DNA from 3 places in the Microbacterium sp. NPDC055312 genome. Region 3 is predicted to be linked to each of the others. Evidence: predicted binding sites of a transcription regulator. Region 3 holds the regulator's gene; each other region holds the start of a gene.
What was found. The regulator LexA, encoded in region 3, represses DNA repair genes until DNA is damaged. The targets are predictions, from matches to a motif close to TCGAACANNTGTTCGA.
Positions count from the first base shown of each region.

Region 1 (10,595 bases), on a different contig from region 3:
CCGTGAGCGCGGCGCGCTGCGTCGTCGGGCCGTACGAGATGCGCGACACTCCGAGCGCCTCGTACTCGGCCGCTGTGAGCGCCCCCGGCAGGCCGATGACACTGACTTTGTTGTGGCCGATGCCGTCGACGAGGGTTCGGGTGGCATCCGCGTCGAGGACGCCGGGCACGAATACGGCGGTGGCCCCTGCGTCGATGAACGCGCGGCCGCGCTCGACTGCATCAGCCAGCTTGTCGGCGAGCGGCTTGTCTCCGCCGCGCACGATCGCGTCCGTGCGGGCGTTGAGTGCGAACGCCACGCCCTCCGCCTGTGCGGCCTTGACGATCGCCTCGACCTTCGCGACGGACTCGGCGAACGGCGCGAGCCGATCTTCGATATTCCCACCGACCACGCCGACGCCGATCGCCAGTCGCGTGGTCTCGCCCGCGTCGCCGTATCCGTCGTCGAGGTCGGCGGTCACCGGCAGGTCGACGCCGGCGGCGATGCGGCCGACGAAGTCGATCATGAGGTCGCGTGGGATCTGACCGTCGGCATAGCCGAAGGTCGCCGCGATCGAGTGACCGGCGGTGGCGAGGGCTTTCGTCTCGGGCAGCGCGGCGACGGCCTTGGCCGACACGACGTCCCAGATGTTGACGACGCGCAGGATCTCCGGCGCGTCGTAGAGGTCGATGAGAGTGCGGGCCTTGTCAGCGTTCGTCATGTCCTCACGGTAGTGCGCGTGGCGCGGTGCGGGGGCCGCTGTCACCCGAGATCTCCAGGGCTCTGCATAGGGTGGACGCATGCCTCAGCGTCGATCACACGTTTCGCCCTCCGCCGCGCAGAGCGAGCTCGCTGAGGCGCTGACCGCGCTGCGCGAGGGGATCGAGGCGCCCGTCGAGTTCCCACCTGAGGCGGTCGCCGAAGCCGAGGCGGCGAGCGCGCCGACGCCGGAGCTGGATCTGCGCGACGTGCCCTTCGCCACTCTCGACCCGCTGGGCTCGAAGGATCTCGACCAGGCGTTCCACCTCGAGCGCGCCGGCTCGGGCTACCGGGTGCGGTACGCGATCGCCGATGTGCCCGGCTTCGTGACGCCCGGTGGCGCCGTCGACGCGCAGGCCCGCCTGCGCGGGCAGACCCTCTATCTCGCGGACGGCAGCATCCCGCTGCACCCCCGGGTGCTGTCCGAGGATCGCGCGTCGCTGCTTCCGGATGCCGAGCGGCCGGCGCTCGTGTGGACGTTCACCCTCGACGCCGAGGGGTCGAAGACGGACTTCCGGCTCGAGCGCGCTCTCATCCGGTCGCGGGCGCAGCTCGACTACGTCTCGGCACAGGCATCCGTCGATCGGGACGGAGATCACCATCTCGCTCTGCTGCGGGAGATCGGCGAACTGCGCCGCGTGCAGGAGGCCGAACGCGGTGGCGCGAGTCTGAACCTGCCTGATGAGGAGGTCGTGCAGCGCGCGGACGGCCGTTACGACATCGAGCGCCGCCACCCACTGGCCGTCGAGGACTGGAACGCGCAGCTGTCGCTTCTGACGGGGATGGCAGCGGCCGAGCTGATGATCGACGCGAAGGTGGGCGTGCTGCGCACCATGCCGCAGCCGGACGAGCAGGCCTTCGCGCGGTTCCGCCGGCGGACCGAAGCGCTGGGGCGGCCGTGGAAGGACGGCCGGTACGGCGAGTACCTGCGCGCGCTCGACAAGACCGATCCGCTGACGCTGCCCGTTCTCGAGGCTGCGGCGTCGCTGTTCCGCGGCGCCGGCTACGTCACGTTCGACGGGCGACTGCCCGACGGTGACCTCGAGCAGGCGGCGATCGGCGCACCCTACGCGCACGCCACCGCTCCCCTGCGCAGACTGGTCGACCGGTGGTCGCTGGCGATCTGCGAGGCCGTGTCGCAGGGCCGACCCGCGCCGGACTGGGCACGCGACTCACTCGCCGAGCTGCCGTCGCTCATGCAGGAGTCGGCGCAACGGGCGTCGCGGCTGGATGCCGAGACCCTCAACCGTGTCGAGGCGGCGCTGCTGCAGCCGCTGGTCGGGACACGGATCGACGCCACGGTCATCGAGCTGCGCGGCGAGGATCGCGCCGCGGTGCAGATCGCGGAACCCGCCGTGACTGCATCCGCCCCGATCCCCGGGGGAACGACGCCCGGCGACACCGTGACGCTGACACTGGAAAGCGTGGACGTCGGCGACGGCGAAATTCGATTCGCGGCGTGAGCCGCGCGCTGTCGGTCGCCTCAGGACGGCGTGACCGTCGTCGTCATGACGAGCAGCTGCGGGTCACTCAGATCCAGGGCGACTCTGATGGAGGAGAATTCGGCCAGCGACCGCACGTGCGTGCCGCCGCACAGGAAGCCGACCTCGCCCTCGGGCAGGGTGCAGCGCCAGGTGCGACGGTCGATGATGCTCGGCCCGTCGACGTCGATGCGGCTCGCGCCAGCCGCGGCGACCCAGCCGGCGAGTGTGTCGTTGATCCGCGTCTCACGCTCGGCGAGCGTGGCGGCGAATCCCTCGGAGTCGAAGCCGGCCTTGCGCAGGCTCTTGCCCAGGCGATACTCGTCGACGCTGCCGTCGGCGTGGATGCGGCTGGACTGGTTCGCCTTCCCCTCGAAGTCGGGATTGCCAAGCGGGTCGGTGCCGATTTCCTTGCGCCACAGGTCGGCCAGCGCCGCGTCGAGGGCGAGGGATGCCAGGTGGCACGCGGTGTGCCCTCGGCTCAGGGAGGCTCGGCGGTCGGCATCCACCGTCAGGGTGACCCGCGCGCCGACGGCGATGCCGGCGGGGATGGCCCCCTCGGTGCGATGCCCGACCATCCACGTCCAGCCCTCGCCGCCGCGCTTGACGGGGATGTCGGAGCCGACCGCCAGCGCTCCCTCGTCGCTGATCGCGGCCATCACGGCCTCGGTCACGCTCACCTGCACGTCGCCGACGGTGATCGCGCCGGAATCTCCGGGCTGGTCGGGCCAGGTGTGGTCGACGGGATGGAACGGGGTGGCGTCGACCACGACGATCGAGGCCGCCTGGTCGACGAGCAGCACCTCGCCTTCGCCGGCCAGGGCGCCATCGGGGAACGAGACGAGCGTCGACTGCATGGATTCTTCCTGACGCGTCAGCCGGTGATGACCTGGGCGGTGCCGAGCGGGGCGTCGGAGCCCATCTCGGCGGCGATGCGGTTCGCCTCTTCGATGAGCGTGGCGACGATGTCGGCCTCGGGCACGGTCTTGATGACCTCTCCCTTGACGAAGATCTGCCCCTTGCCGTTGCCCGATGCGACGCCGAGGTCGGCCTCGCGCGCTTCGCCGGGGCCGTTCACGACGCAGCCCATCACGGCGACGCGCAGCGGGACGGTCATGTCCTTGAGACCTTCGGTGACGTCATCGGCGAGCGAGTAGACGTCGACCTGCGCGCGACCGCACGAGGGGCACGACACGATCTCGAGCTTGCGCTCGCGCAGGTTCAGCGACTGCAGGATCTGGTGGCCGACCTTCACCTCTTCAGCCGGAGGCGCCGAGAGTGAGACACGGATGGTGTCGCCGATGCCCTCGCCCAGCAGGATGCCGAAGGCCGTGGCGCTCTTGATCGTGCCCTGGAACGCCGGACCGGCTTCGGTCACTCCGAGGTGCAGCGGCCAGTCACCGCGCTCGGCCAGCTGGCGGTACGCCTTGACCATCACGACGGGGTCGTTGTGCTTGACCGAGATCTTGAAGTCGTGGAAGTCGTGCTCCTCGAACAGCGACGCCTCCCACACCGCGCTCTCGACCAGCGCTTCCGGCGTCGCCTTGCCGTACTTCTCGAGCAGGCGGGGGTCGAGCGAACCGGCGTTGACGCCGATGCGCAGCGACACGCCCGCATCCTGCGCGGCCTTGGCGATGGCGCCCACCTGATCGTCGAACTTGCGGATGTTGCCCGGGTTGACGCGCACCGCCGCGCAGCCCGCGTCGATCGCCTGGAACACGTACTTCGGCTGGAAGTGGATGTCGGCGATCACCGGGATCTGGCTCTTCTTCGCGATGATGTGCAGCACATCTGCGTCGTCCTGCGACGGCACGGCGACGCGGACGATCTCGCAGCCGGATGCCGTGAGCTCGGCGATCTGCTGCAGCGTGCCGTTGATGTCGGTGGTCTTCGTCGTCGTCATCGACTGGACGCTCACCGGGGCGTCGCCGCCGACGAGGACCTTGCCGACCCGGATCTGACGGGACTTGCGACGTGGGGCGAGGACTTCGGGGATGCGCGGCATCCCAAGATTCACTGCAGGCACCCCTCCAGGCTACCGCCGCCGGATCGGCGCGGGCTGGAAGTCGGCCACCTCGTGTCCGGGGCAAAATCTACCGTGATGCAGGTGTAGACACATTCGAATGTTTGTTCTATACTGGTGGGGTGATCATCGATGAGGAGTTCGGCTCGAGTCCGCGGTCTGCGGGTGATGTGCTGGGTGTTCTTCTCGATGATGTGACGTGTTCTGAGGTGGATGCGAACCGGTATGCGGCCCGTCAGGCGCAGCGGGTGGTGGAGGCGGTCGAGTTCGCTCGTCAGCATCCGGAGATCTACACGATCGACGCGGACGTGCGGATGGCCGAGCGTGCGGTCGTGCTGGAGTTGTCGCTGCGGTTGCGGATCTCGCAGGAGCGGGTGCGGGAGCTGTGCTCTGTCGCCGAGACGGCGGCGCGGGATCTGCCGCTGCTGTGGCAGCGCGCCCGTGACGGTTTCGCGTCGATGCACAACGTCGGGGTGATCGTCACCGCCGCCGGCGCGCTCGCCTCCCCGCTCGGTGCGCCGCGGGAGGTTCGGGATGCGGAGGCTGCGGCGCTCGCCCGGCTGGATGAGGCGGCGCACGAGTGGGTGCTGACCTGCTCATCGGCGGTGCTGCGGCAGCGGGCGAAGAAGCTCGTCGACCGGATCACCGGCGACACCGCCGCCCGCCGGCACACCCGCGCGATGGCCGACCGGTATGTCGGCCGCTCCCCCGCCGGCGACGGGATGTCGTGGGTCACCGCCCTGCTGCCCACCCACGAGGCGGTCGCGGTGATGCGCCGCCTGACGGCGACGGCGAAGCACACCCAGAAGTTTGAGCGCGACGGGCGCACGCGGGATCAGATCCGCGCCGACCTGTTCAGCGCATGGCTGCGCGGCATCGGCACCCCCACTGCGGTGAAGACGAAGGTCTTCGTCACCGTGCCCGTGCAGCTGCTTGCCGGCGAACCAGTCCCCGTCGAATCCGCGTCCATCGTGGGCGGCGACACCATCGACCCGCTCACCGCGAAGCAGCTCTTCCTCGACGCCCGCGGATTCCACCGGCTGATCACCGACCCCGTCAAAGGCGTGATCATCGACATGGACCGGCGCACCTACCGCCCCACCCGCGCTCAGCGCGACTGGCTGACCCTGCACCACGGGACCTGCTCCCGCGACGGATGCACCCACCTCGCCGTCGACGCCGACCTCGACCATGATCGGCCCTGGGCGAAGGGCGGAACCACCGACCTCACCCAGCTGCGCCCGCTCTGCCCCCGCGACCACACCATGCGACATCGCTCCCGAATCCGGTACCGCACCCGCCCCGACCACACCGTCCAGGTCATCTCCCCCACCGGTTTCCGCAGCGCTGCTCCGCCGCCCTTTTGACGATCGAGTGCGGCACCGGGATCGAAAGAGGCTGTCTCCGCGAGCGAAAACGGCTGCACGCGGCGTCACGCACCCGATCGCCCGCACCACGATGTGCTACTTTCACGGTATGTCCGCGACCCGCACCTGGTGGCCCGCCTTCTAGGCGGTGATTCGCGTACCCACGAGATCAGACCGCCTTCCGGGGCGGTCTTTTTCTTGCCCGCACCGGATCCCCGACCGAGGAGACCCCGATGACCGCAGTTCCGCTCGCCCGACTGGCAGAGCTCACAGCCGATCCTGACGCACCGTTCGTGCTGATCGCACGTGAGGGCGGCATCGACCTGCTCACCGGCGACATCGTCGACGTCGACCGTCTGGCCGACATCCCCCTCGACGGCCCCGACGGCGCCCGCGAGGTGTTCGCCATGGTCCCCTACCGCCAGGTGCGCGAGCGCGGATTCGAGGCGCACGACGACGGCACCCCCCTGCGCTGCCTGCTCGTCACCGAGCACCTTCAGCTCGACCGCGCCGAGCTGATGGATGTGCTCCCCCAGGCCCCGATCGCGCTGAACGACGGCGGGTTCGACATCTCCGACGACGACTATGCCGAGATCGTCGAGCGCGTCATCGCCGACGAGATCGGTCACGGCGAAGGGGCGAACTTCGTGATCCGGCGCGACTATCGCGCGCGATTCGAGGCCGACGACCGCACGGCCGCCCTCACCTGGTTCCGCGCCCTGCTCGCCCACGAGCGCGGGGCGTACTGGACGTTCGCAGTCATCACCCCTGACCAGATCGCCGTCGGGGCCAGCCCCGAGGCGCACGTCGTCGCTCGTGACGGCATCGTCACCATGAATCCGATCTCGGGCACCTTCCGTCACCCGGCGGGCGGCGCGACCCGCGAGTCTCTGACCGAGTTCCTCTCGTCCACCAAGGAGACCGAGGAGCTGTTCATGGTCGTCGACGAAGAGCTCAAGATGATGAGCCAGGTCTGCTCGGACGGCGGCCGGATCACCGGCCCGCATCTGAAGGAGATGTCGCGACTCACCCACACCGAGTACATGCTGCGCGGGCGCAGTCGCCTCGACCCGCGCGACATCCTGCGCGAGACGATGTTCGCCCCCACCGTCACCGGCTCGCCCATGCAGAACGCGTGCGCGGTGATCCGCAGGCACGAGCGGTCCCCCCGCGGGTACTACTCGGGTGTCGCGGCGCTGTTCACCCCGAACGATGAAGGCGGACACGATCTGGACGCGCCGATCCTCATCCGCACGGTCTACCTCCACGGCGGACGGCTGCGCGTGCCCGTCGGCGCCACGCTCGTGCGCCACTCCGACCCGCACGGCGAGGTCAGCGAGACGCACGGCAAGGCGGCAGGTGTGCTGGGCGCGATCGGCGCCATCGAGCGCGACCGCGCGGCCGAGGCTCGAGACGACGATGCGCCGGGTGAGGTGCGGCTCGCCGACGATCCCGAGATCGCCGCTCTGCTGGCATCGCGCAACACCCGCCTCGCGGACTTCTGGATGCAGCCGCAGGATGCCCACCCCGGCGGCCGCTTCGCGGGCCGCCGCGCGCTCGTCGTCGACGCCGAGGACCGTTTCACCACCATGCTCGCCCACCAGCTGCGCCACCTGGGGCTCGAGGTCGAGATCGCCTCGTGGGACGCCGTGACCGACACCGCGATCGACACCGCAGACCTGGTCGTCGCAGGTCCCGGGCCCGGCGATCCCCGCGACACCGCCTCGCCGCGCATCGCGCGCATGCAGCAGGTCGTGGCGCGACGCCGCGACGCGGGAGCCCCGCTGCTCGCCGTGTGCCTGAGCCATCAGATCCTCGCCGACCGGCTCGGCATCGATCTGGTGCCGCTCGATGCCCCTCATCAGGGCGTGCAGAAGACGGTTCCCGTCTTCGGGCAGGACGCGTCAGTCGGCTTCTACAACACCTATACCGCCCGGGTCGTGCCCGGTACGACGGCTGTGCCGGATGCCGAGGTGTCGGCGGATGCCGCCACCGGCGACGTCTACGCGCTGCGCGGCGAGGGCTTCGCGTCGGTGCAGGGACACCTCGAGTCGATCCTGTCACGTGACGGCCTGGAGACGCTGGAGCGGCTCACCGCCCACGCCCTCGCCTGACGCCGGCGGATCGGGCCCGGCAGGCGGAGCCGCGCAGGATCAGCCCAGCAGGCTCATCGGCTTGACGAGGTCGGCCACGATCAGCAGCGCACCCATTCCGATCAGCAGCACGGCGACGACGACGGTCACCGGCACCAGCCGGGTCGCGTCGACGGGCTTCGGGGCGGCACGCCCCGTGATCTTCGCCCAGGTGCGCTTCAGACCCTCCCAGAGCGCGACGACGACGTGCCCGCCGTCGAGCGGCAGCAGCGGGATGAGGTTGAACACGAACAGGGCGATGTTCAACGCCGCGAGCAGGTTCATCAGCACGACGAGGCGGTTCAGCACCGGGGCATCCGTCGCCGCCACCTCACCGGCCAGGCGACCCACCCCGACCACGCTGAGCGGACCGTTCGGGTCGCGCTCGGCTCCCGTCACGAGCGAGACGCCGACGTTCCACAGCTTCTCGGGCAGGTGGATCACGAGGGAGGCGACAGCTCCGGTCTGCTGCATCGCAAGCTCCGGCCCCGTGCCGATCGGCTGCGGCACGTACTCGCTCTGCGCGAAGATGCCCGCGTATCCCACGGTGCGGGTGACCGGCTCACCCTGAGCATCGAGCACCGGCCGGCCCTCGGCATCCACTTCTCCGCGCTGGGCCGCGACCGGAGTGAGGGTCAGATCGACCCGCTTGCCCTCGCGCTCGACGACGACGTCCAGCCGCTCGCCCGGCGAGCGCTGGATGATCGCCGAGACCTCGGCGAAGGTCTGCACCTTCTCGCCTCCGACGCTGACGAGCACGTCGCCGGGTTCGAAACCCGCCTCGGCCGCAGGGGCGGCGGGATCGTCACTCGCGCAGCTCTGCTGCGTCGTGCCGGCGGGCAGAACGCACTCGGTCACCGAGGCGACGGTCGTGCTGGCCTGCTGAATGCCGATTCCGGATGCCATGATCGTGAAGATCGCGATGGCGAGGATGAGGTTCATCGCCGGCCCGCCCAGCATGATGATCACGCGCTTCCAGACCGGCAGGCGGTAGAAGACGCGATCCTCGTCGCCGTCTGCGATCGTCTCGTCGTTGGCGGTGCGGGCATCCTGCACGAGAGAGGCGAACAGGCCCCGGGCGGGGGTGCTCTTCGCCGACGGCGGGTACATGCCCGACATCGAGATGAAGCCGCCGAGCGGCAGCGCCTTCAACCCGTATTCGGTCTCGCCGATCCGCTTCGACCACAGCCGCGGCCCGAAGCCGATCATGTACTGCCCGACGCGCACGCCGAACAGCTTCGCGGGCAGCAGGTGCCCCACCTCGTGCAGCCCGATCGACAGGCCGAGGCCGATCAGCATGAACACGATGCCGCCCAGGTACAGCAGTATCTCCACCCGTCCACGCTAGTGCCAGCGCTGAGGAATCCCCTGGATCTCCGAACGCCGGCAGCCTCCGGGCCGCGTGAGATCATGGACGGGATATGACCACGACATCGCTGCCCCCTGTGCTCCGCCCGGCCGACCCACCCCGTCGTGCGCTGACCGAGCTGGCCGAACGCTTCGCTCGAGACGTCCGCGGTGACATCGCCGGCGTGCAGCTGAGCGGCATCACCCTCGCCACCGCCGACCTGCGTGCGGGCGAGGCCTTCGTCGCCATCCAGGGCGTGAACCGGCATGGCGCCGAGTTCGCGCAGACGGCGGCCGAGAAGGGCGCGGTCGCGGTGATCACCGACGAGGCGGGCGCCGGGATCGCCGGCCCGGCTGGCCTGCCGGTCATCGTCGTGGATGACCCGCGCGGGGTGCTCGGCGCGCTGAGTGCCTGGGTGTACGGCACCGGTGCGGACGACCCGCTGCCGCTGCTGTTCGGCACCACGGGCACCAACGGCAAGACGAGCGTGTCGCACCTGCTGCAGGGCCTGCTGGATCAGATCGGTGTCGTGTCGGGTCTGTCGTCGACTGCAGAGCGGCACATCGCCGGCGAGGTGATCGTCTCGCGCCTGACCACCCCCGAGGCTTCCGAGATGCACGCGCTGCTCGCCCTGATGCGCGAGCGCGAGGTCGAGGCCGTCGCCGTCGAGGTCAGCGCGCAGGCGCTGTCGCGGCACCGCGTCGACGGCATCATGTTCGACGTCGCCGGGTTCACCAATCTCTCGCACGACCACCTCGACGACTACGCCGACATGGAGCAGTACTTCGAGGCGAAGCTGCCGCTGTTCACCCCCGAGCGCTCGCGCCGCGCCGTGGTGAGTGTGGATTCGGCATCCGGATCGATCGTCGTCGAGCGCGCGACCGTGCCCGTCGTCACCGTCGGCACACCCGCGATCGCCGCCGATCCGGATGCCGCCGCCCGCGCCGACTGGGTCGTCTCGGTCGACGACGAGCGTCCCAGCGGCACCGCGTTCACCCTCACCGGCCCTGACGGGCGCACCCTGTCGACCGTCGTGCCCGTCATCGGACCGCACATGGCGGCCAACGCGGGGCTCGCGATCGTCATGCTGCTGGAGGGCGGATACGACTGGGAGCGCATCGTCGGCGCGCTCGACCGCGACGGGCGCATCGTCGCGCATCTGCCCGGGCGCACCCAGTTCATCTCGGGCGAGACCGGTCCCGCGGTGTACGTCGACTTCGCGCACTCCCCCGACGCCTTCGAGAAGACCCTCGCCGCCGTGCGGCGCGTCACCCCGGGCAAGGTGCTCATGCTGTTCGGCGCCGACGGCGACCGCGACGCCACGAAGCGCTTCGACATGGCCCGCACCGCCGTCGAGGGCAGCGACATCCTCGTGATCACGGATCACCACCCTCGGTTCGAGGACGCCGCGTCGATCCGCGCCACCCTCGTCGAAGGCGCCCGTCGCGCGCGACCGGATGCCGAGATCCACGAGGTGTCGCCTCCGGAGGACGCGATCGTGACCGC
Region 1 is NZ_JBSHMU010000001.1:166,356-176,950, reverse strand. It holds gene ACWIDW_RS00810 (isocitrate lyase/PEP mutase family protein) at 1-700, opposite strand, end outside; gene ACWIDW_RS00805 (RNB domain-containing ribonuclease) at 780-2,201, shown strand; gene ACWIDW_RS00800 (hypothetical protein) at 2,222-3,076, opposite strand; gene ispG (flavodoxin-dependent (E)-4-hydroxy-3-methylbut-2-enyl-diphosphate synthase) at 3,094-4,245, opposite strand; gene ACWIDW_RS00790 (DUF222 domain-containing protein) at 4,365-5,609, shown strand; gene ACWIDW_RS00785 (chorismate-binding protein) at 5,843-7,723, shown strand; gene ACWIDW_RS00780 (M50 family metallopeptidase) at 7,763-9,076, opposite strand; gene ACWIDW_RS00775 (Mur ligase family protein) at 9,163-10,595, shown strand, end outside.
Region 1: a site for LexA is predicted at 4,339-4,354, ahead of ACWIDW_RS00790 (DUF222 domain-containing protein). Genes of this name have one in related genera too.

Region 2 (10,595 bases), on a different contig from region 3:
CCTCGCCGTTGTGGCGTGCGCGCTCGAGCAGGCCGGGCAGGGAGCCCATGTTGTGCGTGCCGAAGACGACGTCCACCCAGGGTGCCTTGTCGAGCACGGCCTGCTGATCCATCTGCGCGAGGCATCCGCCGACGGCGATCTGCATGCCCTCGTGCTTGTCCTTTCGGGACTTGAGATGCCCGAGGGTGCCGTACAGCTTGCCGGCGGCGTTGTCGCGCACGGCGCAGGTGTTGATGATCACGATGTCGGCCTCGTCGCCGGCATCCGCCTGCACGTACCCCGCGCTCTCGAGCGAACCCGACAGGCGCTCGGAGTCGTGCACGTTCATCTGACAGCCGAAGGTGCGCACCTCGTAGGAGCGACGGCGCCCGTCGGCGGTGATCGCCGCGTCGGAGGGCGCGATGATCGTCGGTTCGGAAGAGAGAGAAGACATGGTGGATCCATTCTACGAGCCGCCCGGCCGGGTGGCTGAGCGGCTCGTAGAGAGCGTGCTCACTCGGAGTCGACGAATCGCACGCCGGAGGAGTGCGCAGCGGACGAGCGGGTCGTCGCGCGGCGCACTCCGACCTCGCCCAGGGCGGTGCGGGCGGCGTCCATCGCGACGGAGCCGCCGTACCCGCGGCGGGCGAGCTGCCCGTGCAGCCGGCGCAGTGCGGTGTCGTAGTCGAGGCGGCTCATACCGGATGCCTTGCTGCGGGCGAACTCCAGCGCCCGCTCGGCATCGTCGTCGGGCAGCTCAGCGAGCGCGTCGTCGACGATGTCGCGCGGGATGCCGCGCTGCGCGAGCGACCGCGCTAGGGCGATGCGCCCCTGCCCCTTCCGCTCGGATCCCGAGGTCACCAGCAGCGACGCGAGCGTGTGATCGTCGAGGTAGCTTCGGCGCAGGAACTCGTCGATGACGTCTTCGATCGCGTCGCGGTCGAGGCCGTTCTCGCGCAGCACAGACCGCGCCTCCGACACCGACAGCTGCTTGGCGCGCAGCTTGCGCACCAGAGCCTCCTCTGCGCGCTGACGGACCTCGTCGGCATCCGGTTCGACCGGCACGACGTCGTCGTGATCATCGCCCGGGTCATCGAGCCGCGGAGGTCCCCCGAACAACGGGATCACCGGCGCGAGCCCATCGTCAGCGGATGACATAAGTCACGCCGGTTGTTGAGCGCCGTCGAAACACGGTTGTTGAGCGCCGTCGAAACACGGTTGTTGAGCGCCGTCGAAACACGTCAGCGGATGACATCAGGCCGGACGGCGTTCGGCGAGCTCGTCGACGGTGTCTTCCGCCTTGGCGCCCACACCCAGCTTCTGCTTGATCTGCGTCTCGATCGCCATGGCGACGTCGTCGTTCTTGATCAGGAAGTTGCGGGCGTTCTCCTTGCCCTGGCCGAGCTGGTCGCCGTCGTAGGTGTACCACGAGCCGGACTTCTTGACGATGCCGTGCTCGACGCCGAAGTCGATGAGGCTGCCCTCGCGCGAGATGCCGATGCCGTACAGGATGTCGAACTCCGCCTGCTTGAAGGGCGGTGCCATCTTGTTCTTGACGACCTTGACACGGGTGCGGTTTCCGACCGCCTCTGTGCCGTCCTTCAGGGTCTCGATGCGCCGGATGTCGAGGCGCACCGAGGCGTAGAACTTCAGCGCCTTACCGCCGGCCGTGGTCTCGGGCGAGCCGAAGAACACCCCGATCTTCTCGCGCAGCTGGTTGATGAAGATGGCCGTGGTCTTGGTCTGGTTCAGCCCACCGGTCAGCTTTCGCAGCGCCTGCGACATGAGCCGCGCCTGCAGACCCACGTGCGAGTCGCCCATCTCGCCCTTGATCTCGGCCTCGGGCACGAGGGCCGCGACGGAGTCGATGACGACGAGGTCGATCGCGCCGGAGCGGATCAGCATGTCGGCGATCTCGAGTGCCTGCTCACCCGTGTCGGGCTGCGAGACGAGCAGCTGGTCGATGTCGACGCCGAGCTTGCGTGCGTACTCGGGGTCGAGCGCGTGCTCGGCGTCGATGAACGCGGCGATGCCGCCGGCGCGCTGCGCGTTGGCGATCGCGTGCAGGGTCAGCGTGGTCTTACCGGACGATTCGGGCCCGTAGATCTCGATGATGCGTCCGCGCGGCAGACCTCCGATGCCGAGGGCGACGTCAAGGGCGATCGACCCGGTCTGGATGACCTCGACAGGAGCGCGCTCGTCGCTGCCCAGTCGCATGATCGAACCCTTGCCGAACTGACGCTCGATGTGTGCGAGTGCGGAATCCAGGGCCTTCTCGCGGTCGTCGGTGGATGGCATGACGTGCTCCTCTGTATCTCGAAGTTCTGCCGCCTGTAGGCTGTCGCGGCCGTACCGGATGGAGTGACTCTGCGACAAGGCGTATGGCTCAGTGCCACATCTCTCACCGTACGAGCGGCCACCGACATTGGATCGGCGGCAGCGTCTGATGTGGAGAAGATGACCTCAAGACCACTTGTGCAGAACATTACGCGCAGATCGAACACATCTTCGACGACACGCCGACGAGCGCGCGCAGAGTTTCGTTCAGCGTTCGCGCGGATCCAGCCGTCCCACGCCGTAGCGCCGCGTCGCGGGCACGTCGGTCTCATCGCACAGCGCGAGCCAGATGTCGCGCGGCGGCACACCGGCATCCAGCGCCTCGCGCGCCGTCCTGCCCAGCGTGCCCAGGATCAGGTCGTGCACAAGAGAATCCGCGCGGCCGCCGAACTCGTCGTCGACCGCGCGGAGGAACTCGCTTCGTCGCATGCGGGGAGTAGTGCGCTGCGGTATCAGTGCAGCGACAGCTCGGGCTCGACCGCGGCGACGAGATCGTCGGGGACGACGTCCGGGAAGGGGCTGAGGCCCTCGAGCACGGAGATGCGGTCGCCGACCTCGCGCATGATGGTCGAGATGGGCACGTCGAGCGCCTCGGCGACCGATGCGAGAATCTCGCTCGAGGCCTCCTTCTGACCGCGCTCGACTTCGCTCAGGTAGCCGAGGGCCACCGAGGCCTTGCTCGCGACCTGGCGCAGGGTGCGCCCCTTCTGCAGGCGGAAGTCCCGCAGCACATCGCCGATTTCCTGTCTGACGAGGATCATCGGAACCTCCTTCCCGTCGCGCCACCCGGAGACTGCTCCGAGGGGATCGCCAGTCTAACCTGATCGGTTGTCGTCGAATCTACTGTTTTTCGCTGTGCTTGAGTTGTGAGTGAGCGGCTTGTCACGTAGAGGAGAACGTCGACCCTCTCGTGCCTATTCCCGCACCGCCGCCAGCCCCGCGGCGATCGCCGCGGCCGTGGCCTGCGCGCGGATCTCTGCGCGCGTGCCGGCGAACAGGTGCGGGATGCTCCGGATGCCCGTCGGCGTGACGACGCCGATGTGCACGGTGCCGACCGGCTGGCCGTCGGGCGAGTCCGGCCCGGCGATCCCCGTCGTCGCGATGCCCACGTCGGCCGGGCGACCGTCGACGGCAACGGCGCGCCGCACCCCCTCGGCCATCTGAGCGGCCACGTCGGGATGCACGGCACCGTGCTCGGCGAGCAGAGCGGCGTCCACGCCGAGCAGCGTGTGCTTGACCGGGGTCGCATAGGCGACGACACCGCCGAGCAGAGCCGCCGACGCGCCCGGGACCGAGACGATCGCGGAGGCGACCGCACCTCCGGTGAGCGACTCCGCGACACCCAGCGTCCAGCCCCGCTGCCTGAGAGCGGTGACCAGCTGCGCAGCGTCGGTCATCCGGTCCTCCGGCGACCGCGCACCTGCGCCACGACGTAATCGATGCCGCTCGCGACGGTGAGCACGAGCGCCAGGATCATCAGCACCTGCGTGATCACGACCCAGGCGGTCTCACCGACGAGCCCGCCCAGCGGAAGCAGCGCCCAGCTCAGCGCGACGCCCTGGACGACGGTCTTGATCTTTCCCATCCAGGCCGCGGCGACGACGTGCTCGTGCACGAGCGTGAAGCGGTGGATCGTGATCGCCCACTCCCTCACGAGGATCACGATGACGATCCACCACGGCACCTCGCCGAGGATCGCGAGCCCGAGAAAACCCGCGCCGGTGAGCAGCTTGTCGGCGATCGGATCCCACAGCTTTCCGAAGTCGCTCACGATGTCGTACCTGCGCGCGAGATAGCCGTCGACCCAGTCGGTCGAGATAGCGAGCACGAAGAGCCCCGCAGCCACCCAGCGCATGACGATGTCGTCGGCGCCGAACGCACCTGCGAGAAGAAGGAGCATGAAGAAGACGACCGCGAGCGGGATGCGGGCGATCGTGATCGCGTTGGGAAGCTGCCTCGGAATCGCCATCAGTCGCGTCCCGTCAGTCCCCAGGCGTCTTCGTCGCCGTCGTCATCGCTCTCGACCACCGGCAGCCCTTCGAACTGCTGAGCCACGGGGTCGTGTCCGTACGGGTCGGCGGACGCGCTCGCGGCCGGGGCGGCAGGCGCCGCAGGTGCCGGTGCATCGTCTCCGCGCAGCTTCGCGAGCACCCCCGGCAGCTGCTCCGACGTGACCAGCACATCGCGGGCCTTCGACCCTTCCGACGGCCCGACGATCTCGCGCGACTCGAGCAGGTCCATGAGGCGCCCGGCCTTGGCGAAGCCGACGCGCAGCTTGCGCTGCAGCATGGACGTCGACCCGAACTGCGAGGACACGATCAGCTCGGCCGCCGCGAGCAGCAGCTCGAGATCGTCTCCGATGTCCTCGTCGACCTCCTTCTTGCGCGCCTCGGCCGACTCCTGCACGTCGGGGCGGTACTCGGGTCGCGCCTGCTGGGTGACGTGCTTCACGACCGCCGAGATCTCGGCCTCGTCGACCCAGGCGCCCTGCAGACGGAACGGCTTCGACGACCCCATCGGCGAGAACAGCGCGTCGCCCTGACCGATCAGCTTGTCGGCGCCCGGCGCGTCGAGGATGACGCGGCTGTCGGTGACGCTCGTGACGGCGAAGGCCAGACGCGAGGGCACGTTCGCCTTGATCAGGCCCGTGACGACGTCGACGCTGGGGCGCTGCGTGGCGAGCACGAGATGGATGCCCGAGGCGCGTGCCAGCTGCGTGATGCGCACGATCGAGTCCTCGACGTCTCGCGGGGCGACCATCATCAGGTCGGCAAGCTCGTCGACGACGACCAGCAGGTAGGGGTAGGGCTTGAGCACGCGCTCGCTGCCCGGCGGCACCTGCACCTCGCCGGCGCGCACGGCCTTGTTGAAGTCATCGATGTGGCGGTAGCCGAACGACGCGAGGTCGTCGTACCGCATGTCCATCTCCTTCACGACCCACTGCAGCGCCTCGGCCGCCTTCTTCGGGTTCGTGATGATGGGTGTGATCAGGTGCGGCACACCCGCGTAGCTGGTCAGCTCGACCCGCTTCGGGTCGATCAGCACCATCCGCACATCGGCGGGCCGGGCGCGCATGAGCAGGCTCGTGATCATCGAGTTCACGAAGCTCGACTTTCCCGACCCCGTCGAACCGGCGACCAGCAGGTGCGGCATCTTGGCCAGGTTCGCCACGACGATGTTGCCGCCGACGTCCTTGCCGACGCCGATGGTCAGCGGGTGGGTGCTCTTCTGCGCCGCGCTCGAGCGCAGCACGTCCCCGAGCGCGACGGTCTCCTTGTCGACGTTGGGGATCTCGATCCCGATGGCGCTCTTGCCCGGGATGGGTGACAGGATGCGCACGTCGTTCGACGCGACGGCGTAGGCGAAGTTGTTGCTCAGCTGCAGGATCTTCTCGACCTTGACGCCGTGCCCGACCTCGACCTCGTACTGCGTCACCGTCGGCCCGCGCGAGAAGCCCGTGACCTTGGCGTCGACCTTGAACTGCTCGAGCACGCTGGTGATCTGCTCGATGGTGCGGTCGGTGGCATCCGAGCGCACCACGGGCGGCGGTCCCGACTTCAGCACCGCCGTCGAGGGAAGCACGTAGGGCGCGGCGGGCGCCTGCAGACCCTTCTCCCCCGGACCTTCCGTCCCGAAGCCGTCGAGACCGGGCAGCTCGCCCGTGGAGCCGGAGTCGTCGAGCAGCGCGGTCGTGTTCTGCTCGCCGAGCAGCCCGGTGAGGGCGCTGACGTCGGAGAGCACCTCCGTCGCCGCATCCGCGCCGCCGTGCGTCGTCGGCTCGTCGTCGACGATGACCGCCTGGTCGTACGCGGTCTTCTGCGCGGGCTCGTCGAAGAGCGCGGTGATGGCCTGCGAGTCGACGTCGTCGTCCGGCGTCTCCTCCCGCCCGCTCTTGTTGCGCCGCCACCACGGCAGTGCGTCGTCCTTCTCGGCGTCGTCGGCGGGCGCCGCCTCCTCCGCCGTCGGGCGCAGCGGACGCTCGGCGCCGAACATCCAGGCATACAGGTCGCCCAGTCGCTCGCCGATGCGGTTCGGTGGCGTCTTGGTGAGGATCAGGATGCTGAGCGCGGCCAGCATCGCGAGGATGATGTACGCGACGACCGGGGTCAGGAAGGCCAGGGGCTCACCGAGCATCCAGCCGAAGAGCCCGCCGGCGCCGCTGAGCTCGGGCATGCCGTCGCGCGGCTGAGGCCGGACGATCGCTCCGGTCGCCCCCGCGGTGCCCGACGCGACGTGCAGGATGCCGGCGACGGAGAGCACGAACAGGCCGAAGCCGATCCCGATCCGGCCGTTGTCGTGCACCGAAGACGGATGCCGGAACAGCCATCCCGCGAGAAGGAGCAGCAGCACGGGAAGCACGAAGGCAACCCGGCCGACCAGCAGCCCCCAGGTGAAGGCGCTGATGTTCTGCGCGATCTCGTTGCCGATGAAGAACCACTCCACGACCCCGCCGATGATGGCGAACACCACGAGCAGCAGCGGGAAGCCGTCGCGTCGCTGATCCTTCTCGAGGTTCTCCGGACCGAAGGCACGGAACAGGCCGCCGACGCCGTGCGCGAGCCCGAGCCACATGCGCGCCGCCAGCGGCGGACGCTCGGCCTCGTCGATGTACTTCTTCGGGGCCGGGGCGGCTTTCGCGCTCGATCGGGCCGTCGTCTGCCGTTTCGGGCGAGACGAGATCGCGCTCTCGGACGCGCGCTCGGACTTGGTGGTGCTCCTGGCCATGTGTCCACGGTACGGCCGACGGCCGACAACCGCCCGCAGTGACGCGGCTTTACTCGGTATCAGGCCTCGATCACGAGGGGCACGATCATCGGGCGACGGCGCAGCTTCTGATTGACCCAGCGCCCGATCGTGCGCCGGATGATCTGCGAGAGCGCGTGGTTGTCGCGCACGCCGTTGCTGGCCGCCTCCTGCAGGGCGGCGACGATCTTCGGGGTGATGTCATCGAACACCCGGTCGTCCTCCGCGACGCCGCGCGCATGGATCTCGGGTCCCGAGATGATGCCGCCGGTCGAGGAGTCCACCACGACGATGACCGAGACGAAGCCCTCTTCGCCGAGGATCCGGCGGTCCTTGAGGTCGGCGTCGGTGATGCCGCCGACCGTCGATCCGTCGACGTACACGAAGCCGATGTCGAGCTGACCGGCGACCCGTGCCTCACCGTCGCGCAGGTCGATGATGGTGCCGTTGCCGCCCACGATCGTGCGCTCTTCGGGCACGCCGGTCGCCTGTGCCAGCTTGGCGTTCGCGATGAGGTGACGGTACTCGCCGTGCACCGGCAGCACGTTCTTCGGCTTCAGGATGTTGTAGCAGTAGATCAGCTCACCCGCGGCGGCGTGGCCCGAGACGTGCACCTGCGCGTTCGCCTTGTGCACCACGTCGGCACCCAGCTTGGTGAGCCCGTCGATGACACGGTAGACCGCGTTCTCGTTGCCGGGGATGAGGCTCGAGGCGAGGATGACGGTGTCGCCCTCGCCCGGCTCGATCGCGTGGTCGAGGTTGGCCATGCGGCTGAGCACGGCCATCGGCTCGCCCTGCGACCCCGTCGACATGTAGACGATCTTGTCGTCGGGCAGGTCGCGGGCCTTCTTGTAGTCGATCAGCACGTTCGCGGGCACCTTCAGGTAGCCCAGCTGCTCGGCGATCGTCATGTTGCGCACCATGCTGCGGCCCAGGAACGCCACACGGCGGCCGTGGGCGTGCGCGGCGTCGATCACCTGCTGCACACGGTGCACGTGGCTCGAGAAGCTGGCGACGATGACCCGGCGGCGCGCCTTGCCGATGACCTGCTCGAGAACGGGTCCGATCGACCGCTCGGTGGGCGTGAAGCCGGGCACGTCGGCGTTGGTGGAGTCGACAAGGAACAGGTCGACGCCCTCCTCGCCGAGACGCGCGAAGGCGCGCAGGTCGGTGATGCGCCCGTCCAGCGGCAGCTGGTCCATCTTGAAGTCGCCCGTGGCCAGCGCGAGTCCGGCCGGGGTGCGGATGGCGACGGCCAGGGCATCCGGGATCGAGTGGTTGACCGCGACGAACTCGAGGTCGAACGGACCGATCTTCTCCTCCTGACCCTCCCTGACGGTGAGGGTGAACGGTTTGATCCGGTGCTCCTTGAGCTTGGCCTCGACGAGTGCGAGGGTGAGCCCGGATCCGATCAGCGGGATGTCCTGCTTCAGACGCAGCAGGTACGGCACCGCGCCGATGTGGTCTTCGTGCCCGTGCGTGAGCACGACACCGACCACGTCATCGAGCCGGTGCTTGATCGGCTCGAAGTCGGGCAGGATCAGGTCGACGCCGGGCTGGTGCTCCTCGGGGAAGAGCACGCCGCAGTCGACGATGAGGATCTTGCCCTCGTACTCGAACGTGGTCATGTTGCGCCCGACCTCGCCCAGACCGCCCAGCGGGGTGACCCGCAGCGTTCCGGGGGCGAGCGGCTCGGGTTCGGCGAGGGGGAAGGACATTCGGTCTCCTCAAGCGGGCAGGCGGGGCCCAGTCATGTCGTTGTCAGCGCGCTGGCGCGCTCATCGTGTGGTGCCGTGCACCTTGGGCAGTGCGCCGCCGGCCGCAGCGTTGCGGTCGGGGCGGAAGTTCGAGAAGTCGGCGCCGGCGACATCCGTGACGAGGGCGAGCTCGTCCTCGATGAGGGCGGCCTCCCACTCCTCCGGGCCGACCAGAGGCAGGCGCACGCGCGGGCTGTTGATGCGGCCGAGACCGTGCAGGATGTACTTCGCCGAGACCGTGCCGGGCACGTGCGTCATGACCGCCCGCACCAGCGGCTCGAGACGCTTGTGCTCGGCGGTCGCGGCCGTCAGGTCGCCCCTGTTGACCGCGTCGACGATCGCCCGGTACGGCGCCGAGGTGATGTTGCCGGTGACGCCGACGAGGCCCGTCGCACCGATCGACAGGTGCGGCAGCACGTTGGCGTCATCGCCGGAGAAGTACATCAGCTCGGTCTGGTTCAGCACCCGGCTGACCTCGCTGAAGTCGCCCTTGGCGTCCTTGACCGCGAGGATGTTCGGATGCTTGGCCAGGCGCAGCATCGTCTCGTACCTGATCGGCACGCCGGTGCGACCGGGGATGTCGTAGAGCATGACCGGCAGGTCGGTGGCGTCGGCGACCAGGCGGAAGTGGGTGAGGATGCCGGCCTGGGTGGGCTTGTTGTAGTACGGCGTGACGACCAGCAGCCCGTCGGCGCCGGCCTTCTCGCTGGCCCGGTACAGCTCGATGGCGTGCGCGGTCTCGTTCGAGCCGCCGCCGGTGATGATCTTCGCGCGCCCGGCCGAGACGTCCTTGCCGACCTCGACGAGACGGATCTTCTCGTCGTCGGTGAGGGTGGAGGTCTCACCGGTCGTGCCCGTGACGACGATGCCGTCGGCGCCGTCGCTGATGACGCGGTCCAGGTGCTTCTCGGTGGCCGGCCAGTCGACCTCGCCGTCGGCGGTCATCGGGGTGACCAGCGCGACGAGCACCTGTCCGAAGGGATTTTCCGCGTGCGTCATCCTCTCAGCGTAGCGTTTCGCCGCCCGGTGCCGGGACGGCGCGTCAGACGCGCCCGCGACGGGCGACGCTGGCGGTGAGGCTGCTGGGCAGCACGCGGGTGAGCGCGACGATGACCTTGTAGCGCAGCGAGGGGATCGACACGGGCCGGCCCAGGGCGGCATCCCGCAATCCCGCACGCACGACGGTGGCCGCGTCGAGCCACATGATCGGCGGCACGCCCTCCTGGCCGGGGGCGAGCCCCATCCGCTCGTGGAAACTCGTGTGCGTGAAGCCGGGGCACAGCGCCGTCACGCTGATGCCGTCGCGAGCGTACTCGGCGTTCGCCCACCGGCTGAACCCGATCAGCCATGATTTGCACGCGGAGTACGTGGAACGGGAGATGAACCCGGCCACGGAGGCCACGTTGATGATCCGTCCGCCCCGGCCGCGCATGGCGCGGATGGCCGCGTGCATGAGTCTCATCGACGCCTCGACGTGCACGCGCAGGTGCCGCACCTCGTCGTCGATCGGGTTGTCGGCGAACTGCAGCGGCAGGCCGAAGCCCGCGTTGTTGACGAGCAGATCGATGGGGGCGTCGGCGATGCGGTCGGCGACGCGCTGCACGTCGGCCTCGATCGCCAGATCGGCGGTGAGCACCTCCACGTGCACGCCGTGCTCGTCGCGCAGCCGTGCGGCCAGCGACTCGAGGGCGTCCGCGCCGCGGGCGACGAGCACCAGGTCGGCCTGACGCGCGGCGAGCTGCCGCGCGAATTCGGCGCCGAGTCCGGCGCTGGCTCCGG
Region 2 is NZ_JBSHMU010000001.1:229,721-240,315, reverse strand. It holds gene miaB (tRNA (N6-isopentenyl adenosine(37)-C2)-methylthiotransferase MiaB) at 1-433, opposite strand, end outside; gene ACWIDW_RS01120 (regulatory protein RecX) at 493-1,137, opposite strand; gene recA (recombinase RecA) at 1,234-2,277, opposite strand; gene ACWIDW_RS01110 (DUF3046 domain-containing protein) at 2,524-2,745, opposite strand; gene ACWIDW_RS01105 (helix-turn-helix domain-containing protein) at 2,769-3,077, opposite strand; gene ACWIDW_RS01100 (CinA family protein) at 3,231-3,713, opposite strand; gene pgsA (CDP-diacylglycerol--glycerol-3-phosphate 3-phosphatidyltransferase) at 3,710-4,285, opposite strand; gene ACWIDW_RS01090 (DNA translocase FtsK) at 4,285-7,041, opposite strand; gene ACWIDW_RS01085 (ribonuclease J) at 7,101-8,777, opposite strand; gene dapA (4-hydroxy-tetrahydrodipicolinate synthase) at 8,838-9,815, opposite strand; gene ACWIDW_RS01075 (SDR family NAD(P)-dependent oxidoreductase) at 9,859-10,595, opposite strand, start outside.
Region 2: a site for LexA is predicted at 2,476-2,491, ahead of recA (recombinase RecA). Genes of this name have one in related genera too.

Region 3 (10,595 bases):
GTCTGATCATCATCGACTCCGGCAACGACGAGTCCGACCCGATGTGGCTGCGCATGATCGACCATGCCGATCAGATCGTCGTGGCGACCACGACTCGCGACGACCACGCCGAGGCGGGTGCTCTGCTGCTCGAGGCGCTCGAGGACCGCGACGAGCGATCGGCACGGCTCGCCCGGCAATCGGTGGTCGTCGTCACTCAGGCCGACCCGAAGGCCACTGCGGCCGATGTCGACCAGGTGGTGACCGGTTACCGCGACCTGGCACGAGAGGTGGTCGCGATTCCGTTCGACCACGAGATGGTCGACGGACACCTGCGGCTCGGAGCCCTGGCGCCGGCGACGCAGACCGCCTGGCTGGCTGCGGGGGCAGCCGTCGCGCGCGGACTCTGACCACGGCACGGAGCGTCCCTCGGTGCGCTCGTCACGCCCGCCGCGGTGGGATCAGAGCGATTCGATCCAGTTGCGCAGCAGCCGGATGCCCGCTTCCCCCGACTTCTCGGGGTGGAACTGCGTCGCCGAGAGCGGACCGTTCTCGACCGCCGCGATGAAGCGCTCACCGTGGGTCGCCCACGTCACGGCCGGCTGCGGGAACGGCGCGATGACGTCGAGCTCCCACGCCGTGGCCGCGTACGAGTGCACGAAGTAGAAGCGCTCGTCCTCGATGCCGCGGAACAGCACGCTGCCCTCCCCCGGCTCGACCGTGTTCCAGCCCATGTGCGGCAGCACCGGGGCATCCAGCTCGGCGACCGTGCCCGGCCACTCCCCCAGCCCGTCGGCGGGCTGGCCCCGCTCGACGCCGCGCTCGAACATCACCTGCATGCCGACGCAGATGCCGAGCACCGGGCGTCCGCCGGCCAGGCGCCGGTCGATGATCTCGTCACCGCCGTGTGCGACCAGCGCGTCGCGAACGGCCGCGAACGCGCCCACGCCGGGCACGAGCAGTCCGTCCGCCTCGAGGGCACGACTGCGGTCGCGGGTGAGTTCGACCTCGGCGCCCGCCGCGGCCAGAGCCTTCACGGCGGAGTGCACGTTGCCGGACTCGTAGTCGAAGACGACCACGCGCCGCTCGGTCACAGTGCACCCTTCGTCGAGGGGACGCCCTCGACGAGCGGGTCGAGCGCCTTGGCCTGACGGAACGCGCGGGCGAACGCCTTGAACTCGGCCTCGGCGATGTGGTGCGGGTCGCGGCCCCCGAGGAGGCGCACGTGCACGGTCAGGCCGGCGTTGAGGGTGATCGCCTCGAACACGTGGCGCACCAGCGATCCGGTGAAGTGACCGCCGATGAGGTGGAACTCGAATCCGGCGGGCTCTCCGTCGTGCACGAGGAACGGGCGGCCCGAGATGTCGACCACGGCCTGAGCGAGAGCCTCGTCGAGGGGCACCAGCGCATCGCCGTAGCGGGAGATGCCGGCCTTGTCGCCGAGTGCCTCGCGGATCGCCTGGCCGAGCACGATCGAGATGTCCTCGACCGTGTGGTGCGCATCGATGTGCGTGTCGCCCGTGGCGCGCACCGTGAGGTCGGTGAGCGAGTGCTTCGCGAACGCCGTCAGCATGTGGTCGAAGAACGGAACACTCGTGTCGATGTCGCTGCGTCCCGTGCCGTCGAGGTCGACGACGACCTCGACGGTCGACTCGGAGGTGCTGCGGGTCCGGCGGGCGGTGCGGGTGGTCATGCGGGCGATCCAATCGACGCGAGGGCTTCCAGGAATGCGGTGGTCTCGGCTTCGGTGCCGGCAGAGACACGGAGGTGATGCGGGATCCCGACGTCGCGGATGAGCACTCCGCGGTCGTACAGCGCTCGCCAGAGAGCCTGCGGGTCCTCGACTCCGCCGAACAGCACGAAGTTCGACCACGAGGCGTGCGGCCGGTACCCGAGGGCCTCGAGGGTGGCCGAGATCCGGTCACGCTGCTCGACGATCTCGTCGACCATCTGCAGCATGGTCGACGAGTTGCGCAGCGCCGCGACGGCGGCGGCCTGAGTCAGAGCACTGAGGTGGTAGGGAAGGCGCACGAGCCGCAGCGCGTCGATGAACGCCGGGTCGGCGGCCAGATAGCCGACCCGGGCGCCGGCGAATGCGAAGGCCTTGCTCATCGTGCGCGAGACCGCGAGCCGCGGCCGGCCGGCCAGCAGGCTCAGCGCCGAGGGCGCGTCGTGCGGAGCGAACTCCTGATAGGCCTCATCGACGATCACGATGCCGCGCGCCGCCTCGTACACGGACTCGATGACGTCGAGTCCCAGCGGCGTGCCGGTGGGGTTGTTCGGGGTGCAGAGGATGACGACGTCGGGGTCGGCCCCGGCGACCTGCCGCGCGGCGTCATCGGGGTCGAGCGTGAAGTCGTCGTGCCGGGTGCCCGCGATCCACTGCGCGCCCGTGCCCTGCGTGATCAGCGGGTACATCGAGTAGGTGGGCGCGAACCCGAACGCCGTCCGGCCGGGGCCGGCGAATGCCTGCATGATGTGCTGCAGCACCTCGTTCGAGCCGTTTCCCGCCCAGATCTGCTCGGCTGTCAGTCCGTGACCGAGATACGCGGCGAACGCCTCTCGCAGCGGCGTGAACTCGCGATCGGGGTAGCGGTTGACGTCTCGCAGCGCGAGGGCGATGTCGTCGAGGATGTCACTGGCGACCTCGTCGGGAACCGGATGCGTGTTCTCGTTGACGTTCAGAGCGACCGGAAGCGGCGCCTGCGGGGCACCGTACGGCGTGAGCCCGCGCAGGTCGGCGCGGAGGGGCAGCTCATCGAGGGATGTCACATGCTCCATCGTAGGCGGCGCATCGCGCGCGCCGCCGCGCATGACGGCGCGCACTCACCCGGAATAGGCCGTCGGGATCGCGATCGAGGTGCCCACCTGGATCATGCCGGTGGTGAGGTCGTTGAGACGCTTGATGTCGTCGATGACGTCGCGCGGATCGGAGGTGGGCGCGGCCTCGGCGGCGATCGACCAGAGCGTGTCACCGGGCAGCACCGTCACGGTCTCGAAGGCGACCGGCTCGCTCTCACCGGAAGCGACCGCCGAGCCCCCGGCCAGCAGAGAGACGGCGATGCCGGCGATGACCGGTGCGGCTGCGAGGGCGGCGAGCAGACGGCGACCGCGCGCGGTGAGGCGCAGCCGGGTCGAGACAGAACGCCCTGCAGCGGCCGTGACCGTAGAGGTCTCGGGGGCCTGGATGCTGGTGGTGCTCATGTGATGCTCCTCTTCGCTCTCCCCCGCCCATCGGGCGGAAGTGGTGCAGCTTTCGCATCCGGCATCCGGCCGGGGATGCCGGATGCGAAGCTACGTTCCGAACCTATCTTCGATATCGAACATCTGTCAAGAATTCTTCGAATACCGTGCCACCACTTCTGCGACACGCTCGAACAGATCTTCCGTTTTCCGAGCGAACTCGGATACGGTTTCGATGAAGTCAGCCCACCATGGGCCACCGACATTCGAACCGGATCCCCGCGACGACGCGGATCCGCACCGTGTGAGGGCATGAAGGAGCAGCCATGAGCGACACCCCCGAGACCGCAGCCGAGGCTCCCCGCACGCGGCGCCGCAAGAGCCTGAGCCCCAAGCAGATGGCGATCCTCGAGGTCATCCAGACCTCGATCGCCCGGCACGGCTACCCGCCGAGCATGCGTGAGATCGGCGACGCGGTGGGGCTGAAGTCGCTCTCGAGCGTCACTCACCAGCTCGGGCAGCTCGAGCTGAGCGGCTACCTGCGCCGCGACCCGGGCAAGACCCGCGCGATGGAGGTGCTGATCGACCTTCCCGGCAGCGGCACCGAGAACCCGGCGGACACCGCCCCGTCCGTGGGGGACGCCGCGCTGGTGCCCCTCGTCGGGCAGATCGCCGCGGGAGTGCCGATCACGGCCGACCAGCAGGTGGAGGAGATCTTCCCGCTGCCGAGGCAGCTGGTCGGCAAGGGCGATCTGTTCATGCTGAAGGTCAACGGTGAGTCGATGATCGACGCGGCGATCTGCGACGGCGACTGGGTCGTCGTGCGCACGCAGAACGATGCCGAGAACGGCGAGATCGTCGCCGCCATGATCGACGGCGAGGCGACGGTGAAGACCTTCCGCCGGCGCGACGGGCACACCTGGCTGCTGCCCCGCAACTCGGCGTTCGAGCCCATCCTCGGCGACGAGGCGGTCGTGCTCGGCAAGGTCGTCGCGGTGCTCCGCTCGGTCTGATCGCGCCGCCGCGACCAGGAGAGGCGCCCCTTCCCGGTCGGGAAGGGGCGCCTCTCTTCGTGCTGGTGGTGCCTCAGACGGTGACCGCGACGTCCTCACGGACGCGACGGGTGGCCTCGACGATGTTGCGCAGCGACTCGACGGTCTCCTCGTAGGCGCGGGTCTTCAGACCGCAGTCGGGGTTCACCCACAGCTGCCGCAGCGGCAGCTCGTCGACGGCGCGACGCAGCAGCGCCTCGATCTCCTCGACGCTGGGCACCCGCGGTGAGTGGATGTCGTACACGCCGGGGCCGACCCCGTGATCGAAGCCGAAGCGCGCGATGTCGGCGACGACCGCCATCCGGCTGCGCGCGGCCTCGATCGAGGTCACATCGGCGTCGAGGGCGCGGATCGCATCGATCACCACGCCGAACTCCGAGTAGCAGAGGTGCGTGTGGATCTGCGTGGCCGCAGCGGCACCGCCGGTCGCGAGGCGGAACGAGCGCACCGACCAGTCGAGGTAGTCGGCCTGATCCGCAGCCTTCAGCGGCAGCAGCTCGCGCAGCGCCGGCTCGTCGACCTGGATGATCGCGATGCCCGCCGCCTCGAGGTCGGTGATCTCCTCGCGCAGCGCGAGGGCGACCTGGTCGGCGGTCTCAGCGAGCGGCTGGTCGTCGCGCACGAACGACCACGCGAGGATCGTCACGGGGCCGGTGAGCATGCCCTTGACCGGCTTCGCGCTGAGCGACTGGGCGTACGCGGCCCACGAGACGGTGATCGGCGCGGGGCGCGACACGTCTCCCCAGAGGATCGAGGGCCGGGTGGCGCGCGAGCCGTAGGACTGCACCCAGCCGTGCTGGGTGACGGCGAATCCGTCGAGGTGCTCGGCGAAGTACTGCACCATGTCGTTGCGCTCGGGCTCACCGTGCACGAGCACGTCGAGGCCGAGCTCCTCCTGCAGGGCGACGACCTGGTCGATCTCGCGACGCAGGAAGTCGTCGTAGTCGTCAGCGGGCAGCTCGCCGCGCAGGAACTGGGCGCGGGCCCGGCGGATGTCGCCGGTCTGCGGGAACGAGCCGATCGTCGTCAGGGGCAGCGCGGGCAGGTTCAGCGCCTGCTGCGCGCTCTCGCGCTCGGCGTACGACACGCGTGAGTACTCCGCCTCGGCGACCTCGCGGGCGCGCACGGCACCGTCGCGCACGCCGGGCGCGTCGTGCCTGTCGGCGAGGGCGGCGGATGCCGCGTCGAGAGCGTCGGCGATGGCATCCCGGCCCTGGCCCAGACCCTGCGCGAGGGTGACGACCTGGCCGACCTTCTGGTCGGCGAAGGCGAGCCACGAGACCAGACGCGGATCGAGGGCCGTCTCGTCGTCGACGTCGTGCGGCACGTGCAGCAGCGAGGTGGAGGTGGATGCCGACACCGCGGCCGCGCCGAGAGCGCGCAGCGACTCGAGCTTCGCGAAGGCCGCGTCGAGGTCGCCGCGCCAGATGTTGTGTCCGTCGACCACGCCACCGACGAGGGTCTTCCCGTCGAGCGCGGGCAGCGCGGCGGGCACCTCGCCGCGGACGAGGTCGATGCCGATCGCCTCGACGGGGGCGGCGGCCAGCACGTCGAGCGTCGCGCCGAGCGCGGCGTACGGGGCTGCCACGAAGATCTGCGGGCGTGCGCTCGCGCCGCCGAGCACCGCGAGGGCGCGGGCTGCGGCATCCGCCAGAGTCGCGGTGTCGACTGGCAGCGACTCGCTGACCAGCGCCGGCTCGTCGAGCTGCACCCACTCAGCGCCCGCGGCCTTCAGCTTCGCGAGCAGCGCGGCATAGACCGGCAGCAGGTCATCGAGGCGGCTGAGCGGCTCGAAGCCCTCCGGTGCGTCATCCGACGCCTTCGCCAGGGCGAGCAGGGTGACCGGTCCGACGATCACCGGACGGGTGACGTACCCGGCGGCCGCGGCCTCGGCGACCTGCTGCACGAGGTGCTCGCTGGCGAGCGAGAAGGTCGTCTCGGGGCCGATCTCGGGCACGAGGTAGTGGTAGTTCGAGTCGAACCACTTGGTCATCTCGAGCGGTGCGCGCTCGCCCTCGCCGCGGGCGACGGTGAAGTACGCATCCAGTCCGATGGTGCCGTCGGCGTCGCGCAGATCGTCGAAGCGGGTCGGGATGGCACCGACGGTGACCGCGGCGTCGAGCACCTGGTCGTAGAACGAGAACGACTCGGGGATCGACGAGTCATCGCGGCCGAGGCCGAGCTCGGCGAGACGGACGCGCGTCGTCGCACGCAGCTCGGCGGCGGTGCGCTCGAGCTCGGCCTGGTCGGAGCGGCCGGCCCAGAATGCCTCGACGGCCTTCTTCAGCTCGCGACGGCGGCCGATGCGCGGGTAGCCGAGGATCGTCCCTGCGGGGAAAGCGGTCATGAGATTCCTTTCGATGCTGCGGAGAGCTGGCGCGCGGGGATGACCCCGGCGGACTGGAGGACGTCGAGCACGGTCTCGTGCTGGTTGAACGCGTACAGGTGCACACCGGGCGCCCCGCCGTCGACCACGGCGCGGATGAGGTCGGCGGCCCAGCGGATGCCGATCCGGCGACGCCCCTCGGTGGTCGGCTCGACCTCGAGCTCGATGGCGAGCTCGCTCGGCAGCTCCTCACCGGTCAGCTCGAGCACCCGCGCCAGGCGCGCGGGCGAGGTGATCGGCATGATGCCCGGGAGGATCGGGATCGTCACGCCGGCGCGGCGCGCACGCTCGACGAACGCGAGGTAGTGATCGGGGTGGAAGAAGAGCTGCGTGATCGCGACGGTCGCCCCGGCGGCCTGCTTCGCGAGCAGCGCGTCGACGTGCTGGCTGCTGTACGCCGAGCGCGGGTGGCCGTTGGGGAAGGCGGCGACGGCGATGTTCACCTTGCGGCGCGGTGCGACCCGCACGGCCCCCGGATTGCCGCGCACCGGTGACTCCTCGTACGGCGCTCGCTCGGCCTGCACACGGTCGATCAGCTGCACGAGCTGCGCCGAGCTCTCGAGGTCGCCGAGGAACGCGTCGTCTTCGCTCTGGCCCGCCGGCGGGTCGCCGCGCAGCGCGAGGAAGCTCAGCACACCGGCATCCAGGAACTCGCGGATAAGACGGGCGGCGCCCGCGTAGGTGTTGCCCACACAGGTGAGATGCGCGAGAGGTTCGGTGTCGGTGTGCGTGCGGATGTATCGCAGCACGTCGAGTGAGCGGCCGCCGGTCGATCCTCCCGCGCCGTAGGTGACCGAGATGAACTCCGGCCCCGCCTCGGCGAGGCGGTCGATCGTGTCGTGCAGGGCGCGCGTGCTCTCGGCGGTGCGCGGCGGGTACAGCTCGAAGGAGAACGGGATGCTGCTCATGGCGATTCTCCTTCGGGACCGGGCGGCGGGGTGTCCTCAGACGGTAGGACAGCCGCTCGGGGCGGCGCACACTGTGTGACGCCGTGTGTCGCCTGCGGGTCTGGCTAGGCTCGGATCATGACCGCACCGTACGGCTCGTGGCCCTCACCGTTCACCGCGCAGATGATCGCGCAGGCGTCCCCCCGCATCGACGGAGCCCGCTTCGTCGGCGACGAGGTGTGGTGGGGCGAATCCGTTCCCGCCGAGGGCGGTCGGGTGACGGTGCGCAGTTCGAGCGGCGACGAGATCCTGCCCGCGCCGTGGAACGCGCGTTCGCGCGTGCACGAGTACGGCGGCGGAGCGTGGACGGCCGATGCGGACGGCACGCTGTACTTCGTGCACGGCGGCGACCAGCGGGTGCACCGGATGCCGCGCGGCGGCGCCCCCGAGCCGCTGACCGCGGCAGGCCCCGCGTACGGCGGCCTGCGGCTGCAGCGGGGACGCCTGCTCGCGGTGCGCGAGGACCTGCGACCCGATCCGCACGTGCGCGCGATCGTCGAGATCCCGCTCGACGGCACGGCGGCGGACGACGAGTCTGCCGTGCAGACGCACGTCTCGGTGAACGGTTTCGTCGCACATCCGGCGCTCTCGCCCGACGGGAAGCAGCTGGCGTACGTGCAGTGGAACGCCGAGCACATGCCGTGGGAGCGGGCGATCGTCTCGGTCATGCATCTCGAGTCGGGCTGGGATGCCGGAGTCCCGAGCCGGGCGCCCGTGCAGCCGGAGTGGCTCTCGGACGACCGGCTGCTGTACGCCGACGACGCCACCGGACGCTGGAACCTGCACCTCGCACACGTCGTGGACGTCGCGCCGCCGCCCGCGCCCACCCCGCCGGCGACGACCGAGCCGTTCTGCCTGGCCGACGCCGACACCGGCGGAGGCCTGTGGGTGCTCGGCAACCGCTGGTACCAGCCTCTCGACGACGGCCGCATCGTCGCCGTGCGCACGAACGGGGCCGATGAGATCGTGCTCATCTCGCCCGACGGCGACGTCGTCGAGCTGCTCACCCTGCCGATCACGGCCGGCGCGAGCATCGACGACGCGCAGGGATCGCGGGTGCTCGTCTCGGGCGCGGGCCGGACGGTCGGGGCGGGGCTGTGGTGCGTCGACCTCGACGACGGCACGATCACGACGGTGACCGGCGGTGCCGAGGCGGATGCCCACTGGGTTCCCCGTGCCCGCCCGGTGACCTTCGACGGCCCGCACGGGCCGGTGCACGCATTCGACTACCCGCCCACCAGCCCCGACGCCTCCGCGCCCGACGGCGAGCTGCCGCCGTACATCGTCATGGTGCACGGCGGCCCCACCGCGCACGTCTCGGGGGCGGCATCCACCGCGTACGCGTACTGGACCAGCCGCGGCATCGGCGTGCTCGATGTGAACTACGGCGGCTCGACCGGCTACGGCCGGGCGTACCGCGAGCGTCTCGACGGGCAGTGGGGCGTCGTCGACGTCGACGACGTGATCGCCGCCGCGCGCGGCATGGCCGACGCCGGACTCGCCGATCCCGCCCGCATCGCGATCCGCGGCGGATCGGCCGGCGGCTGGACTGTGCTGTGCGCGCTGGTGCGCGGCGGGACGTTCACCGCCGGCATCTCACGATACGGCGTGGCGGATCTGCGGATGCTGGCGGCCGAGACCCACGACTTCGAAGCCCACTACATCGATGGCCTGGTCGGACCGCTGCCCGAGGCGGAGAGCGTGTACATCGAGCGGTCGCCGCTCTCGCACGCCGACCGGATCGACGTGCCGGTGCTGCTGCAGCAGGGGTCGGACGACCGGGTGGTGCCGCCGTCGCAGTCGGAGGCGATCCGCGACGCGCTGGAAGCCAGGGGCGTGCCGCACGAGTACCTGCTGTTCGAGGGCGAGGGCCACGGCTTCCGCGCGGCGGAGACGATCATCGCATCGCTGGAGGCCGAGCTGCGCTTCCTGGGGCGCACGTTCGGCTTCGAGCCCCGACTGGGCCCCTGAGCCTGTATGGGTCCCTGAGCCTGCCAAAGGGCCTGAGCCCCACGGGGCCCCTGAGCCTGCCGAAGGGCCTGAGTCCCACTGGGCCCCTGAGCCTGTCGAAGGGCCTTACTCCCCCACGCGGTTGCGCAGACGCATGGCGCGTGCGGCCTCGCGGGTGTCCTGGCGCTCGCGCAGGGTCTGCCGCTTGTCGTACTCCTTCTTGCCCTTCGCCAGCGCGATCTCGACCTTGGCGCGGCCGTCGGAGAAGTACAGCTTCAGCGGGATGAGGGTGTAGCCGCCGGCCGAGACGGCGTGCTCGAGCTTGCGGATCTCGTCCTTGTGCAGCAGCAGCTTGCGGATGCGCTTGGCGGAGTGGTTGGTCCAGTGCCCCTGGGAGTACTCGGGAATGTGCACGGCGTCGAGGTACGCCTCGCCGCCCTTCACGTACGCGTAGCCGTCGCTGAGGTTCGCACGCCCCTGGCGCAGCGACTTGACCTCGGTGCCGGTGAGCACGAGGCCCGCCTCGTACGACTTCTCGAGGTTGTAGTCGTGACGCGCGCGACGGTTGGTCGCGATGACCTTCTCCCCGCGTTCCCTGGGCATGTTCTTCTCCTGACGATGGACAGCCCCTCAGCCTACCGGCTCCTGAGCCCATCCCTATCGTTCCTGAGCCCATCCCTGTCGGTTCCTGGACCCGTCCCTGTCGGTTCCTGAGCCTGTCGAAGGATCAGGTGCGCAGCCAGCGCCGGATCGCGAAGCCGGCAGACAAGGCCGCCAGCACGACGCCGATGCCGATCAGCACGGGCACGACGAACGCGGCATCCTGCATGTCGACCAGGGGACGCATGAACGGGACCCGCTCGGCGAGATACCCTTCGACGCCGAACTTCACCCCGGCCAGCACGGCCGCGCTGGCGAACACCGATCCGAGGAACGCGGCGAACACGCCCTCGAGCACGAACGGCGTCTGAATCGATCGGTTCGACGCGCCCACCAGACGCATGATGCCGATCTCCTTGCGGCGCGCATACGCCGACAGCCGGATGGTCGTGGCGATCAGCAGCACGGCGGCGATGAGCATGAGAGCCGCGACCCCCA
Region 3 is NZ_JBSHMU010000004.1:144,007-154,601, reverse strand. It holds gene ACWIDW_RS11935 (MinD/ParA family ATP-binding protein) at 1-389, shown strand, start outside; gene hisH (imidazole glycerol phosphate synthase subunit HisH) at 441-1,073, opposite strand; gene hisB (imidazoleglycerol-phosphate dehydratase HisB) at 1,070-1,672, opposite strand; gene ACWIDW_RS11920 (histidinol-phosphate transaminase) at 1,669-2,760, opposite strand; gene ACWIDW_RS11915 (LysM peptidoglycan-binding domain-containing protein) at 2,806-3,183, opposite strand; gene lexA (transcriptional repressor LexA) at 3,489-4,175, shown strand; gene metE (5-methyltetrahydropteroyltriglutamate--homocysteine S-methyltransferase) at 4,249-6,561, opposite strand; gene ACWIDW_RS11900 (methylenetetrahydrofolate reductase) at 6,558-7,508, opposite strand; gene ACWIDW_RS11895 (prolyl oligopeptidase family serine peptidase) at 7,626-9,518, shown strand; gene smpB (SsrA-binding protein SmpB) at 9,624-10,100, opposite strand; gene ftsX (permease-like cell division protein FtsX) at 10,225-10,595, opposite strand, start outside.